3 regions of the Streptomyces sp. NBC_00448 genome follow, and region 2 is predicted to be linked to each of the others. Evidence: riboswitches for the same ligand, from Rfam matches in the RefSeq annotation. Region 2 holds a riboswitch; each other region holds the start of a gene.

Region 1 (4,218 bases), 3.9 Mb from region 2:
CGCGCCGTCGGTGCGCGTGGACGGCTACACCGTCGGCGTCGCGGGCGAGTTGATGGCCGGGATGGAGCACCCGCTCACCGTCACGATCACGAAGGCGGGCAAGCCCGTCACCGACCTGCAGCCGTATCTGGACTCGTACGCCCACCTGACCGCCTTCCACCAGGGCGACGGCGCGTTCGCGCACCTGCACCCGACCGCGCGGGTGGACGGTGACCACGGCGGGCCGCAACTGTCCTTCCACGCGGAACTTCCCTCGGCCGGCGACTGGCGGCTCTTCCTGCAGTTCCGGACCGCCGGCACCCTGCACACCGCCGCACTGACGCTCGGCGTCGGCTGAACCGGTGGGGGCCGCCCTGTTGGCGGCCCCCACCCACGCCTCCGGGCCGCCCCGCGACCTCGCTCCGGCCCGCCCTTCAAGGAGCACCCGGCAGGGAAGGTTTCGTCCATGCACGCCGTACTGCACGCGCTGTCCATCACGGGCTCCATGACCTGGGAGATCACCTGGGCGCTGATCCTGGGCTTCACCCTGTCCGCCGTCGTCCAGGCGATCATCCGCAAGTCCACGGTGGTCGCGCTGCTCGGCGACGACCGCCCCCGCACCCTCGCCGTCGCCACCGGCCTGGGAGTCGCCTCCTCGTCCTGCTCCTACGCGGCGGTGGCGCTGGCGCGCTCGCTGTTCCGCAAGGGCGCCGACTTCACCGCCGCGATGGCCTTCGAGATCGCCTCCACCAACCTCGTCGTCGAACTCGGCGTGATCCTCGCGCTGCTGATGGGCTGGCAGTTCACGCTGGCCGAGTTCATCGGCGGCCCCGTCATGATCATCCTGCTCGCCGTGCTGTTCCGGCTGTTCCTGCGCGACCGCCTGCTGCGCCAGGCACGCGAGCAGGCCGAGCGCGGCGTGGCCGGGTCCATGGAGGGCCACGCCGCGATGGACATGTCCGTACGGGCGGAGGGCTCGTTCGCCCGCCGGCTGCTGTCCCGCGAGGGGGTCACCGCCACCGCCCACGTGTTCGTCATGGAATGGGCGGCGATCCTGCGCGACCTGGTCGTGGGGCTGCTCATCGCCGGCGCGATCGCGGCCTGGGTGCCGGACTCCTTCTGGCGGGCCTTCTTCTTCTCCGGCCACCCGCTGGCGTCCAAGCTGTGGGGACCGCTGATCGGGCCGCTCGTCGCGGTGGCGTCGTTCGTCTGCTCGATCGGCAACGTGCCGTTGGCGGTGGTGCTGTGGAAGGGCGGCATCAGCTTCGGCGGGGTGGTCGCGTTCATCTTCGCCGACCTGCTGATCCTGCCGATCCTGAACATCTACCGGAAGTACTACGGCGCACGCATGGCCCTGTTCGTCCTCGGCACCTTCTACCTCGCCATGGTCGTCGCGGGATACGTCGTCGAACTCCTCTTCGGCGGCCTCGGCCTGATCCCCGACCAGGCCGACGCGAAGATCCCCATGCAGGGCGTCAGATGGAACTACACCTCCTTCCTCAACATCGCCTTCCTCGTCCTGGCCGCCGCCCTCCTGGTGCCCTTCTTCCGGACCGGCGGCTCCGGGATGCTCCGCATGATGGGCGGCGCCCCCGACGCCGATGACGCCGAGCACGCGGATCACGCGGATCACGCGGATCACGCCGGGCACGGGTGACGGGGAAGGCGCTCAGACCGGTTCCGGGCACCCTGCCCTGGTGGGTCCGCGCGTCCGGCCCCGCCTCGCCGGGCTACTGGGGGGACGACTGTCTGCGGCACGCTGCCGTCGGCGACACCGGCCGTACCCTCACCGGCATCGCGGTCCTCCTCGCCGTGGCAGTGGCCGGCGGAGCGACGGCGGCCTGGCGGGTGTCCCGCGGGTGGGGCCGGGCCACGGCGATATGACGAGGCGTCAGCGGGTGGGGCCGTAGGCGCGCGGCGGGCACGGGCGGGCGCGTGGTTCGTGCCTGGGCGCGGACTTGGGCTCGGCTGGACCCTCGCGCCACCGTGGAGGGTGCCCGGGGCCCGGGCCGCGTCGACCGTCGGGGGCACGGTGAGCGTGCGGCCGAGTGCCCGGCCGCCGGGCGGCGTCAGTTCACCCGTCCGTACCAGACGCCGCTGGTCCAGATGTGTTCGAGCCGGACCGTGCTGCCGGTCTTCGGCGCGTGCCAGATGTTGCCGTCGCCCGCGTAGATCCCCACGTGGTAGACCGACGCGCCGGACGAGCCGCTGTGGAAGAAGACCAGGTCGCCCGCCCGGCGGGAACCCGCCGAGATGTGCGTGGTGCGGTTGTACTGGGCGGCGGCGGTGCGCGGCAGTTGCTCGCCCGCCTGCTTGAACGAGTACAGCGTCAGCCCCGAGCAGTCGAAGCGGTACGGCCCGGTGGCCCCCCACTGGTAGGGCGAGCCCTTCTTCGACGCGGCGATGCTCAGCGCCCTGGCGGCCATGGTGGCGGCGTCGGCCCGCTGGGCGTTGCCCGGCAGCAGGATCGGGACGGCGACGGCCGCTACGGTGAGCAGAGAGGCGGCTCCGAGCCGCGAGAGCCGGGAAGTGGCCGGCCGAAAGCAGATGCGGTTGGGCGTGCACATGCGCAACCCTTCGTCATCAGCCTGCGAAGGATGACCTGTCGGGTTCGGGCTGGCGAAGATGCCCGGCCGCATGCAAGCGGCTTCACCCCAAGGGTGCTCCGGAGCCCGCCGGAGACCGGTGGGCGCCGGAGCGACCCGTCGTGCTGGGTCCTCCGCTCCTGCCGTTGCACTCGTGTCGACCTGGCATCCGCGCGTCGGCAGGACTGGGCATCCGCACGGACCGCCCCGCCACGGCGGCGGGGGCTTGTCGTCACCACGGATGGTTACGCACACAACGGGGCGGCGCCGGGACAGAAACGCGCGATGTGAGCTTCATCACATTGCATCCACCCGGGTGAACCGCCGCCCCCGCGAGCTGCTCACGTACCCCCGCCGTACCCTCTGAACTGCGCTGACCGGTACCGGCGAAGCCGGAGTCCAGCCGACACGCGCAATCGCGCACCCGTTTGCCACGAGAACTTCCGATACGCCAATGGGCTGATGCGACCGGCGGTCGTGTCGCGGAAAACGGTGACACGCGGTGATGACGGGCGGGTTCGGCCGGGTGTGTGCGACCGCGCCGCCTCCGCGGTGCTGCCGCCTCCGTAGCGCCGCCGACGGTGCGGCCCGACTGCGTGCCGCCGACGGCGCGCTGCCGTGGTCTACGCCGACGGGCCGCCGCTGCCACCCGGGTCCGCCGCCGGCTCGGGTGCCACCGCGACCCGCGCGGCCCGCCGCTCCCCGTCCAGTACCCGCAGGGCGCGGCCGAGGGTGGCGTGGTGCAGGTCCGTCTCGCCGCGCAGGTGCATCACCGTGAGCGCGTCCCGCATCGCCAACGCCCGGCTGACGAGTGCCTGCGCGGCCCGTAGCGCCGAGTAGGTGTCAGTGGTGCGGGAGGGGTTGATCCGGCCGAGCAGGTCGACCAGTTCCAGATAGCAGTCGATGAGTTCGCCCTCGGAGCGCGTGAGGGCGGGCAGCGGCGGGAGTTCGGGCGCCACGCCGGCTCACCGCGGGCCGGTGCCGCGCGAGCCGTTGCCGGCCTTGCGGCTGGTGGTCAGCATGTCGGCCAGCCCGTACGCGACCGCCGCTTTCGCGTCGAAGATCGTGTCGCGTTCGAGGTCGGCGGAGATCCGCTCCGCCGGCTGGCCGGTGTGCCGGACCAGCAGGGCCTCCAACTGATCGCGGGTGCGCAGCATTTCGTTGGCCTGGATCTCCAGGTCCGAGGTGTCGCCCCGCACCACGTCGCCGAGCGAGGGCTGGTGGATGAGGATGCGCGCCCCCGGTGTGATCATCCGCTTGCCCGGTGCGCCCGCCGCCAGCAGCACCGCGGCCGCCGACGCGGCCTGCCCGATGCAGACCGTCGCCACGTCGCAGGTGACGAACTGCATCGTGTCGTAGATGGCGGTCATCGACGAGAAGGAGCCGCCGGGGGAGTTGATGTAGAGGTTGATGTCCTGGTCGGGCGAGGCGCTCTCCAGATGGATGAGTTGGGCCATCACGTCGTTGGCCGAGGTGTCGTCGATCTGCGTGCCCAGGAAGACGATGCGCTCCTGGAGCAGCTTGGAGTACGGGTCCATCGTGCGGACGCCGTTGCTGCTGCGCTCGGTGAACTCGGGCAGCACGTAACGGGCCGTGGGAGTCAGGGGAGAGGCGGACGCCAGGTGCGTCATGAAGCTCGGGGTCGCGGGCGTCG
Region 2 (4,218 bases):
CGACGAGGGCGGCGACTGGCCGGCACGGGCCGAGGCGCTGGCGGCCAGGGTCCGCGACATCACCGAACTCCTCGACGAGATCGGCCCGCTCGCCCCGCGCCACCCGCTGCCGCTCACCGTCGCCTACCAGGACGCCTGCCACCTCGCGCACGCCCAGTCCGTCCGCGACCAGCCGCGCCGGCTGCTGCGCGGGGTTCCCGGCGTGCAGCTGCGCGAGCTGCCGGAGCCGGAGATCTGCTGCGGCAGCGCGGGGACATACAACCTGCTGCACCCCGAACCGGCCCGGGAGCTGGGCGAGCGCAAGGCACGCGCGGTGCTGTCCACCGGCGCCCGGCTGATGGTCACCGCCAACCCGGGCTGCTGGATGCAGGTGGCCGGCACCCTCGCCGGGATGGGCGAGCGGATGCCGGTCGCCCACACCGTGCAGGTGCTGGACGCGGCGATCCGCGGCATCCCCGCCGAACGCCTCCTCGCCGACGCCCTGGACGGCCCCGGCACCCCCCTGCCCGTGCCGCGCCGGCCCCGGCCGAGGGCCGAGGCAGAGGCCGAAGCAGAGAGCTGAGTGGCGGTCAGCCGCCGTTGACCAGGCGGATGTAGCGCACCCAGTCCCAGTTCGGGCCCGGGTCGGTGTGGTCGGTGCCCGGCACCTCGACATGGCCGATGATGTGCTGACGGTCCTTCGGGATGCCGTACTTGTCGCAGATCTCGGCGGTGAGGGCGGCGGAGGAGTGGTACATCGCGTCGGTGAACCAGGACGCGTCGTCGACCCAGCCTTCGTGCTCGATGCCGATGCTGCGGGTGTTGTAGTCCCAGTTGCCGGCGTGCCAGGCCACGTCATGCTCGCGGACGCACTGGTCGATGGCGCCGTCGGCCGAGCGCACCACGTAGTGCGCCGTGGCGGCGTGGGCGGGGTCCTGGAAGAGGGTGATGGTGTCGGCGAAGGTCTCCTGGGTGACGTGGATGACGACCATGTCGATCGCGTAGGTGGAAGGGCGGTTGGACGCCGTGTAGTTGGCGGTGCTGGCCGGAGCCCAGGTGGCGCCGGGGTAGTCGACGGTGGCCGCCGCCGCGGCACGGCCGCTGCCGGTCCACAGCTCGCCGGCGAACGCGGCGCCCGCGGCGGCACCCAGCGCGAGGCCGCCGCGCAGCAAGGACCTTCGGGTGTGGGGGAGTCGGGGGCTGCTGGGGCGTTCCATGGCGGGCTCCCTGAGAGGTCGCGAGGTGGTCGAGTCCATGACAAGAACATCGGGCTCGCCCATCGTGGGGCCCGGGTCCTTGGCCTGCCAAGCGGTTCGCGCAATGGCAGAGGTCCACGCCATTGGCGGACCTGCCGCACGGCCCCGCGCAGCCGCCTGCGCGCCGAGTTCGCCCACTCACGCAAAGTAATCACACTGGCCCCCGTTCGGATAACGACTGATGCACGCTCACATCACCGCCCGGCCACATCGCCTGACCGATTTGCCTACTCTCCCTATACCCTGCGCGTTTTGTTCCCATGCCCAACTCTCCGATTCGGCTTGGAAAACGCCTCCGGCTCTATTAACGTTCGATAACGCAGCGCGGTCGTCACCGCCGCCGCCAGGACGGCGGACCGCGCGCTTGCCGAATCCCGTCCGCGGGAACCGGGGACCCGTGAAAATGGGGTGAATCGGGCAGTAGTCAGGCCCGTAGGAGACCTTCTTCCTCCGAACCCGTCAGCTAACCCGGTAGGCGAGAGGGAAGGAAAGGAGAGCGCCCGTCGTGGCGTCCGACCAGCTTGCCTACGCCCCCGCCCGGCCTGACGGCGACATCGCCGGCCAGGAGCGGGAAGATTTCCGACTTCCGCGTCAGCGGGCCAACGCCCTTGCTGCCAGCGGCACTTCCAGCGTCCCGGCTCCCGCGTTCGCCGCGTTCGCCGGTGCCGGAGCGGCGGGCCTGGCCCCCGCGCCGGCCGTCGAGCCCGCCGGGCGCCCCGCGCCGTACCCGCTGCCGGACGCCGGACCGGGTGGCGCCGCGCTCGCCGGCCTGCCGACGTACGACCCGACGGCGCTGACCGTGCCCGCGGCGCCGGCCCCGGCACCCGCACCGGCCCCCGCTCCGGCCGAGCCGATCGCCCCCGCTCCCGCGCAGGCCGAGGCAACGACGCTGCTGCCGCGGCCCGTTGCCGAACCCGAGATCGCCGACACCACCGCGACCGGCCGGACCGGCGACGCCGGGACCGCCCCCGCCGATCCCGGCGAGGCGCTGTGTGCCCGCATCCTCGGCCAGGTCGCCGCCCAGCGCGAGGCCACGGCCCGCGCCGAGCGCGAAGCGGTCGAGAAGGTGGCGGCCGAGCAGGCCGCCCGCGAGGCCGCCGAGCGCAAGGTGCGCGAGCAGGTCGCCGCGGCGAAGGCCGCGGCCGAGGAGAAGGCCCGCGAGGAAGCCGCCGCGGCGGCCCGCGCCGAGGCCGAGCGCCTCGCCCGGCTGGCCGCCTCCTACATCAAGCCGGTCGCCTGCGCCGCGCTCGGCGCGGGTTTCGGCGAGACCGACCCCTGGGCCAACCTGCACAACGGGCAGGACTTCACCGCGCCGACCGGCACCCCCGTGCACGCCGTGCACGGCGGCACCGTCACCTCCGCGGGCTGGGCCGGCAGCGACGGCTACCGGGTCGTCCTCACCCTCGACGACGGCACCGAGTTGAGGTACTGCCACCTGTCGACCATGGTCGTCACCGACGGCCGGGTCACCACCGGCGACACGATCGGCCGGGTCGGCGCGACCGGCAACGTGCCCGCGCCGCACCTCCACTTGGAGGTCCGCCCCGACGGCGGCGCCCCCGTGGACCCGCTGCCCTGGCTGCGCGCGCACGACGTCACCGTCTAGCGAGGCTGCCCGCGTCGAGCGGACGAGCGGAGCCCGGCGACCCCGCGTTCCTTCCGTATGACCGGCCCCACCGCCCCGGCGGCCCTGGCGACCACCCCCCCGGCGCCGGGGCCGTCGGCTTTGGCGGCGCGCCGTGCTCGGACCGTTCCCCGCGCCCCTGACCGGGGACGCGGGGGAGTCCGTCACAGCGCAGGCGACTTGGCGGTCTGCGGGGCCGGTGCCGCGTGGCGGGCGGCGAGGTCGACCAGGGAGATCATGTCGACCGGGGACGTGTCGGCGTCCAGGACGCGGTACTCGAGCGCGGTGAGGATGGCGAGCCGCTCGGTGAGCCCCCAGCGGGGGTTGGTCTCGGCGGCGATCAGCTCGGCCGCGGCCTGGGCGAGCGGATGGCCGGCCGCGTGGGAGGCGTGGATACGGTCGCGGATCCGGAGCAGGTACTCCGCGTTGGCGGCCACGTCCGCGGGCGTCATGACGGGACCGTGCCCGGGCACGATGATGCGCGGTTCGCACGCCAGCACCCGCTGGACCGCCCGGTGGATCTCGTCGAGCGGCCCGGCCCAGTGCACCGGGTGGTCCTCGCAGAAGATGACGTCGCCGGAGCAGACCACGCCCTCGCCGGGCAGGTTGACGATCAGGTCGCCGGCCGTGTGCGCGGGACCGACCTCGATCAACTCGACCGCCACACCGCCGACTGCGAGGTCGAGTCGACCGTTGAAGGTGCGGGTCGGCGGCACGGCCTCGCTCACCCCGAAGTCGCCGTAGCGGCTGAAGTGCCGGTGGAGGTACGCGCCGAGCGGCGTGTCCGGGTCGCTCTCCGCCACCAGGCGGGCGAGTTGGGCCGGGCTCGGCTCCTTGCACAGGTGCTCGCTGTTGGCGTCGGTGCTGACCACCTCCGCCCCGGCCGCCGTGAACACCCCGTTGCCGTACGAATGGTCGCCGTTGCCATGGGTGTTGACGACCGTGGTGATGGCGACGCCCGGCGGGAGTACCTCGGCGGTGAGGTTCAGGAGGTGTCGCGTCAGGTCCGTGGTGTAGGGGGTGTCGACCAGGAGCGCGCTGTCCTGGTCGGTGATCAGGATGCAGTTGGCCAGGCCCCAGGTGTCGTGGCCGTCGGGCAGCCATGCGTGGACCGCGGGCGTCAACGCCCTCAGGCTGCGCGGTGGTTCGATGCTCATGTCGTCCCAGTCTGCTGATGTCGTGGCGGAAGGCAATCGCGGGGATGGTCGTCGCCGGGTACGGAGCCGCGCGCGGGCGCGGGCTCAACCTACGGAACCGGGCTCAACCTACGGAACCGGGACCAGGATCGGAACCAGGACCTGCGTAGGGGCCAGGACCGGAGTCAGGACCTGTGTCGAGGTCCACCGGACCCGTCGTCGC
Region 3 (4,218 bases), 1.7 Mb from region 2:
GGTGTACTGGGCGTGGTTGGTGTCCTGGTACTCGTCGACCAGGACGTGCCGGAAGCGCCGCCGGTAGTGCTCGGCGACGTCGGGGAACGCCTGGAGCAGGTTGACGGTGGTCATGATGATGTCGTCGAAGTCCAGCGCGTTGGCGTCGTGCAGCCGGGCCTGGTACATCGCGTACGCCTCGGCGAGCTTCCGCTCGAAGGGGTTCTCCGCCTTGGCGGCGAACGTCTCGTGGTCGACCAGCTCGTTCTTGAGGTTGGAGACCTGGGCGCTGAACGACTTCGGCGGGAACTGCTTGGGGTCGAGATCCAGGTCGCGGCAGACCAGGGCCATCAGCCGGCGCGCGTCGGTGGCGTCGTAGATCGAGAACGACGAGGTGAAGCCGAGCGTCTTGGACTCGCGGCGCAGGATGCGCACGCAGGCGCTGTGGAAGGTGGACACCCACATGGCGTTGGCGCGCGGCCCGACCAGCTCCTCGACGCGCTCCTTCATCTCGCCCGCGGCCTTGTTGGTGAAGGTGATGGCGAGGATCGCGCCCGGGTGGACGTCGCGGGCGCCGAGCAGGTGGGCGATGCGGTGGGTGAGCACGCGGGTCTTGCCGGAGCCGGCGCCGGCGACGATGAGCAGCGGCCCGCCGTGGTGCTCGACGGCGGCGCGCTGCTGCTCGTTGAGCCCCACGAGGAGCTGCGCGGGGTCGAGCACGGGACGCGCCGCGCCGTTGCGGTAGTGCGCGTCGTGCGCGGGCGGACTGTCGTACCGCCCCTGGAACAGGTCGTGCGGGACGTCCTCGCCACCGGGGCCGTCCTCCGGCGGCGGGGGCTGCTCGCCGTCGGAAGGCCCGTGGGCCGCGTCCATACCGGCCAGGAAGTTGTCGTCAAAGAGGCTGCTCATCGCCTCCCGAGTCTAGGCGCCCGCACCGACAGTCCATCGCCGTCCGGGGAAGTCCATACGCTCGGCGCCCGGACCTGTCGGAAACCGGGCGCGCGGGGCGCCCGGGCCTGCCGGAAAGCGGCCTCCCGGGTAGCCCGATTACCACGCTGCGTGACGGCCGCGCCCGCTTCGGCAAAAGATTACGAAAAGGTATCGGGCCTATCGGACATCGCCCTTCCCAGGTGCGCCGGGCGTTGGCTAGCGTGCCGCACCAGCCGGAACCGGCAGCGTCCGAGAGGAGTCCGCGCGCCATGGCGACGCACCGTAAGGCTCGTACCGCGCTACTCAGCACCCCCGGTCCGCGTGCGGCCGTGGGGCTCACCACGGCGGCGCTGGCCACTGTGACGCTGCTCAGCGAGAGCGCGAGCGCCACCCCCGCTCCCACCAAGCCCAAGCAGCCGTCGATCAGCACGGTCAAGAAGCAGGTCGACTCCCTCAACCAGCAGGCCGAGGCCGCCACCCAGAAGTACGACCAGGCGCAGGAGCAGACCGACCAGCAGAACACCAAGGTCAACAAGCTGCTCGCGCAGGTCGCCCAGAAGACGCAGAAGCTCAACGACTCCCGGCGCGTGCTGGGCGAGTTCGCGGCGGCGCAGTACCGCAGCGGCGGCGACCTGACCACCACCCGCTACCTGCTGTCGGAGAACCCGCAGGACCTCGCGAACGAGATCCACCTCGCCGACGTGATGGGCAAGCGGCAGCAGGCGGCGGTCGAGGACTACCAGACCCAGCAGGTCGCGGTCACCCAGCAGCGGATCGAGGCGGCCAAGAGCCTGGCCTCGCTGACCGCGCAGCAGGGGCAGCTCAAGTCCGCCAAGCAGGACGTGCAGACGAAGCTGGGCGCGGCGCAGAAGCTTCTCAACAGCCTCAACGCGCAGGAGAAGAAGCGGCTGGCGGAGCTTCAGGCCAAGCAGGAGGCCGAGGCGAAGGAGAAGGCGAAGAAGCTCGCCGCGCAGGAGAAGCAGAAGGCGGAGGCCGCCGCGAAGGCCGCCGCGGCCAAGGGCACCGACGCGCCGGTCAACTCCTCGGCCGCCGACCAGGCCATCGCCTTCGCCCGGAAGCAGATCGGCAAGCCGTACGTGTGGGGCGCGACCGGCCCCGACTCGTACGACTGCTCGGGGCTGACCCAGGCCGCCTACAAGGCCGCCGGGATCGACCTGCCGCGCACCACCTACGACCAGGTGGACGTGGGCACCCGGGTGTCGGAGGCCGACCTGCAGCCGGGCGACCTGATCTTCTTCTACAGCGACGTCAGCCACGTCGGCCTCTACATCGGCAACGGCGAGATGATCCACGCCCCGCACACCGGCACCGTGGTGAAGGTCGCGCCGATTACCGAGATGCCCTTCTACGGGGCCGTCCGTCCGTAATGGAGCATCCCGACCGGGTCGCCACCCGATGACCCGGATGACCGATAAGGCGCCCGGGCGAAGTGTCCGGCAAAACCCAAGGTCACAAAGCGATTTCGGTCACATTGCAATCCAAACTTCCCAAGACCCGGCGAAGTTGACTACGGTAGCCCGCTAGGTGGTGCGCCTCCCGTCGGCGAAGGTCCGGCAGCGAACCATCTCCGCCTAATCCGGCCGGCGGCCGGAACCGGGGACCCACAGGCACTTTGGGGTGAATCGGGGTGGACGCGACGAGCGTTCGACCCGTAGGGCGACCTTCCCCGCCCGAACCCGTCAGCTAACCCGGTCGGCGGTACCCGGAAGGAGTCGTCTCCTTGGCGTCGCATCGCAAGCCGCGTACCCCGATACTCGCGTCGACCGGCACACGGGCCGCCGTCGGTATCACCACCGCGGCCCTGGCCTCGGTCACCTTGATGAGCGAGACCGCGAACGCGGCGCCCGCGAAGCCCTCCATCGCCGAGGTCAAGAAGCAGGTCGACTCGCTGAACGAGCAGGCCGAGGTCGCCACGCAGAAGTACGACCAGGCCCAGGAGGACACGGCGGCGCAGCGCACCAAGACCAACCAGCTGCTCGCCCAGGTCGCCGACAAGACCCAGCAGATGAACGAGTCCCGGCGGGTGCTGGGGCAGTTCGCCGCCGAGCAGTACCGCACCGGCGGTTTCGGCGCCACCACGCAGCTGCTCTTCTCGGACGACCCGGAGAGCTTCCTCTCGCAGAACCACCTGCTGGACCGGATGACCGCCACGCAGGAGCAGGCGCTCAAGACGTTCAAGATCCAGCAGGAGCAGGCGTCGGTCCAGCGGGCCCAGGCCACCGCGAGCCTCAAGAAGCTGACCGGTTCGCAGAGCACGCTCGCCACGCAGAAGAAGAACCTGCAGACGAAGCTCGCCGCCGCGCAGAAGCTGCTCAACAGCCTCAACGCGGAGCAGAAGAAGAAGCTCGCCGCGATGCAGCCCAAGACGTCGACCTCTTCGTCGTCCTCGTCCTCGTCGTCCGGCTCCAGCTCGACCTACAAGTACAACGGGCCCGCGTCCGGCCGCGCCGCCGCCGCGATCCAGTTCGCGCTCGCCCAGCGCGGCAAGCCGTACTACCGCGGCGCCACCGGCCCGGACTCGTACGACTGCTCGGGGCTGACCCAGGCCGCCTACAAGGCCGCCGGGATCACCATCGGGCGCACCACCTGGGACCAGGTCAAGGACGGCACCGCGGTCTCCAAGGCCGATCTGCGCCCGGGCGACCTGGTGTTCTTCTACTCCGGCATCAGCCACGTCGGGATCTACATCGGCAACGGCAACATCGTGCACGCCCCGCACACGGGCGCGACGGTCGAGGTCGCCCCGATGGACTGGATGCCGTTCGCGGCGGCCCGCCGCATCGCGTAAGCGGGCGTGCGGCGGCGAAACGCCGTCAGCACGTAAGGGTAAGGGCCGGTCTCCAGGAGACCGGCCCTTACTCATGGCCTTCGTGCCCCACCCCGCGGCTCAGGCCAGCACCAGCAGGTCCATCCAGCTCGTCGCCGGCGCCGCCGGATCGGCCGCCCGCAGCCGTGCCATGCCGCGCTCGAAGTCCTCGTCGCTCAGCGCCCGCAGCTTCGAGTCGGTGTCCCGGCGCAGCAGGCCGGCGTAGTGCCCGAGGCTCGGCGCGCTCTCCTGCGGTACGGCGACCAGTCGGCGCCGTACGAACCCGGCGGCCGCGAAGTCGGCGCAGACGCCGTCCACCGTCCGGTAGCCGTCGATCTCCGCCACCGTCTCGGGGAAGAAGCGGACCCGCAGGTCGCGGTCGGCCCGGCCGGGGAAGAGGTTGCGGATCAGCACCGGCGCGCCGGGCTTCAGGGCGCGGCGCAACTCGCGGGCGGCGGCGGGCAGATCGGGGATGTGGTGCA

What was found. Region 2 has a riboswitch for cyclic di-AMP ahead of OG370_RS18130 (M23 family metallopeptidase). Riboswitches for the same ligand answer to the same signal wherever they lie in the genome.
Region 1: linked by a shared signal. The riboswitch ahead of OG370_RS01985 (C40 family peptidase) and the one ahead of OG370_RS18130 (M23 family metallopeptidase) in region 2 are both predicted to bind cyclic di-AMP.
Region 3: linked by a shared signal. The riboswitch ahead of OG370_RS25875 (C40 family peptidase) and the one ahead of OG370_RS18130 (M23 family metallopeptidase) in region 2 are both predicted to bind cyclic di-AMP.

Annotation. Positions count from the first base shown of each region.
Region 1 covers NZ_CP107913.1:418,820-423,037, reverse strand. Annotated here, with positions in the region: gene OG370_RS02000 (hypothetical protein) at 1-337, shown strand, start outside; gene OG370_RS01995 (permease) at 446-1,636, shown strand; gene OG370_RS01990 (hypothetical protein) at 1,633-1,863, shown strand; gene OG370_RS01985 (C40 family peptidase) at 2,049-2,546, opposite strand; cyclic di-AMP (ydaO/yuaA leader) riboswitch at 2,550-2,681, opposite strand; gene OG370_RS01980 (hypothetical protein) at 3,188-3,523, opposite strand; gene OG370_RS01975 (ATP-dependent Clp protease proteolytic subunit) at 3,530-4,195, opposite strand.
Region 2 covers NZ_CP107913.1:4,301,971-4,306,188, reverse strand. Annotated here, with positions in the region: gene OG370_RS18140 ((Fe-S)-binding protein) at 1-562, shown strand, start outside; gene OG370_RS18135 (N-acetylmuramoyl-L-alanine amidase) at 570-1,196, opposite strand; cyclic di-AMP (ydaO/yuaA leader) riboswitch at 1,591-1,728, shown strand; gene OG370_RS18130 (M23 family metallopeptidase) at 1,741-2,841, shown strand; gene OG370_RS18125 (MBL fold metallo-hydrolase) at 3,024-4,016, opposite strand; gene OG370_RS18120 (helix-turn-helix transcriptional regulator) at 4,120-4,218, opposite strand, start outside.
Region 3 covers NZ_CP107913.1:6,002,005-6,006,222, reverse strand. Annotated here, with positions in the region: gene pcrA (DNA helicase PcrA) at 1-888, opposite strand, end outside; gene OG370_RS25880 (C40 family peptidase) at 1,179-2,297, shown strand; cyclic di-AMP (ydaO/yuaA leader) riboswitch at 2,489-2,643, shown strand; gene OG370_RS25875 (C40 family peptidase) at 2,651-3,718, shown strand; gene OG370_RS25870 (class I SAM-dependent methyltransferase) at 3,818-4,218, opposite strand, start outside.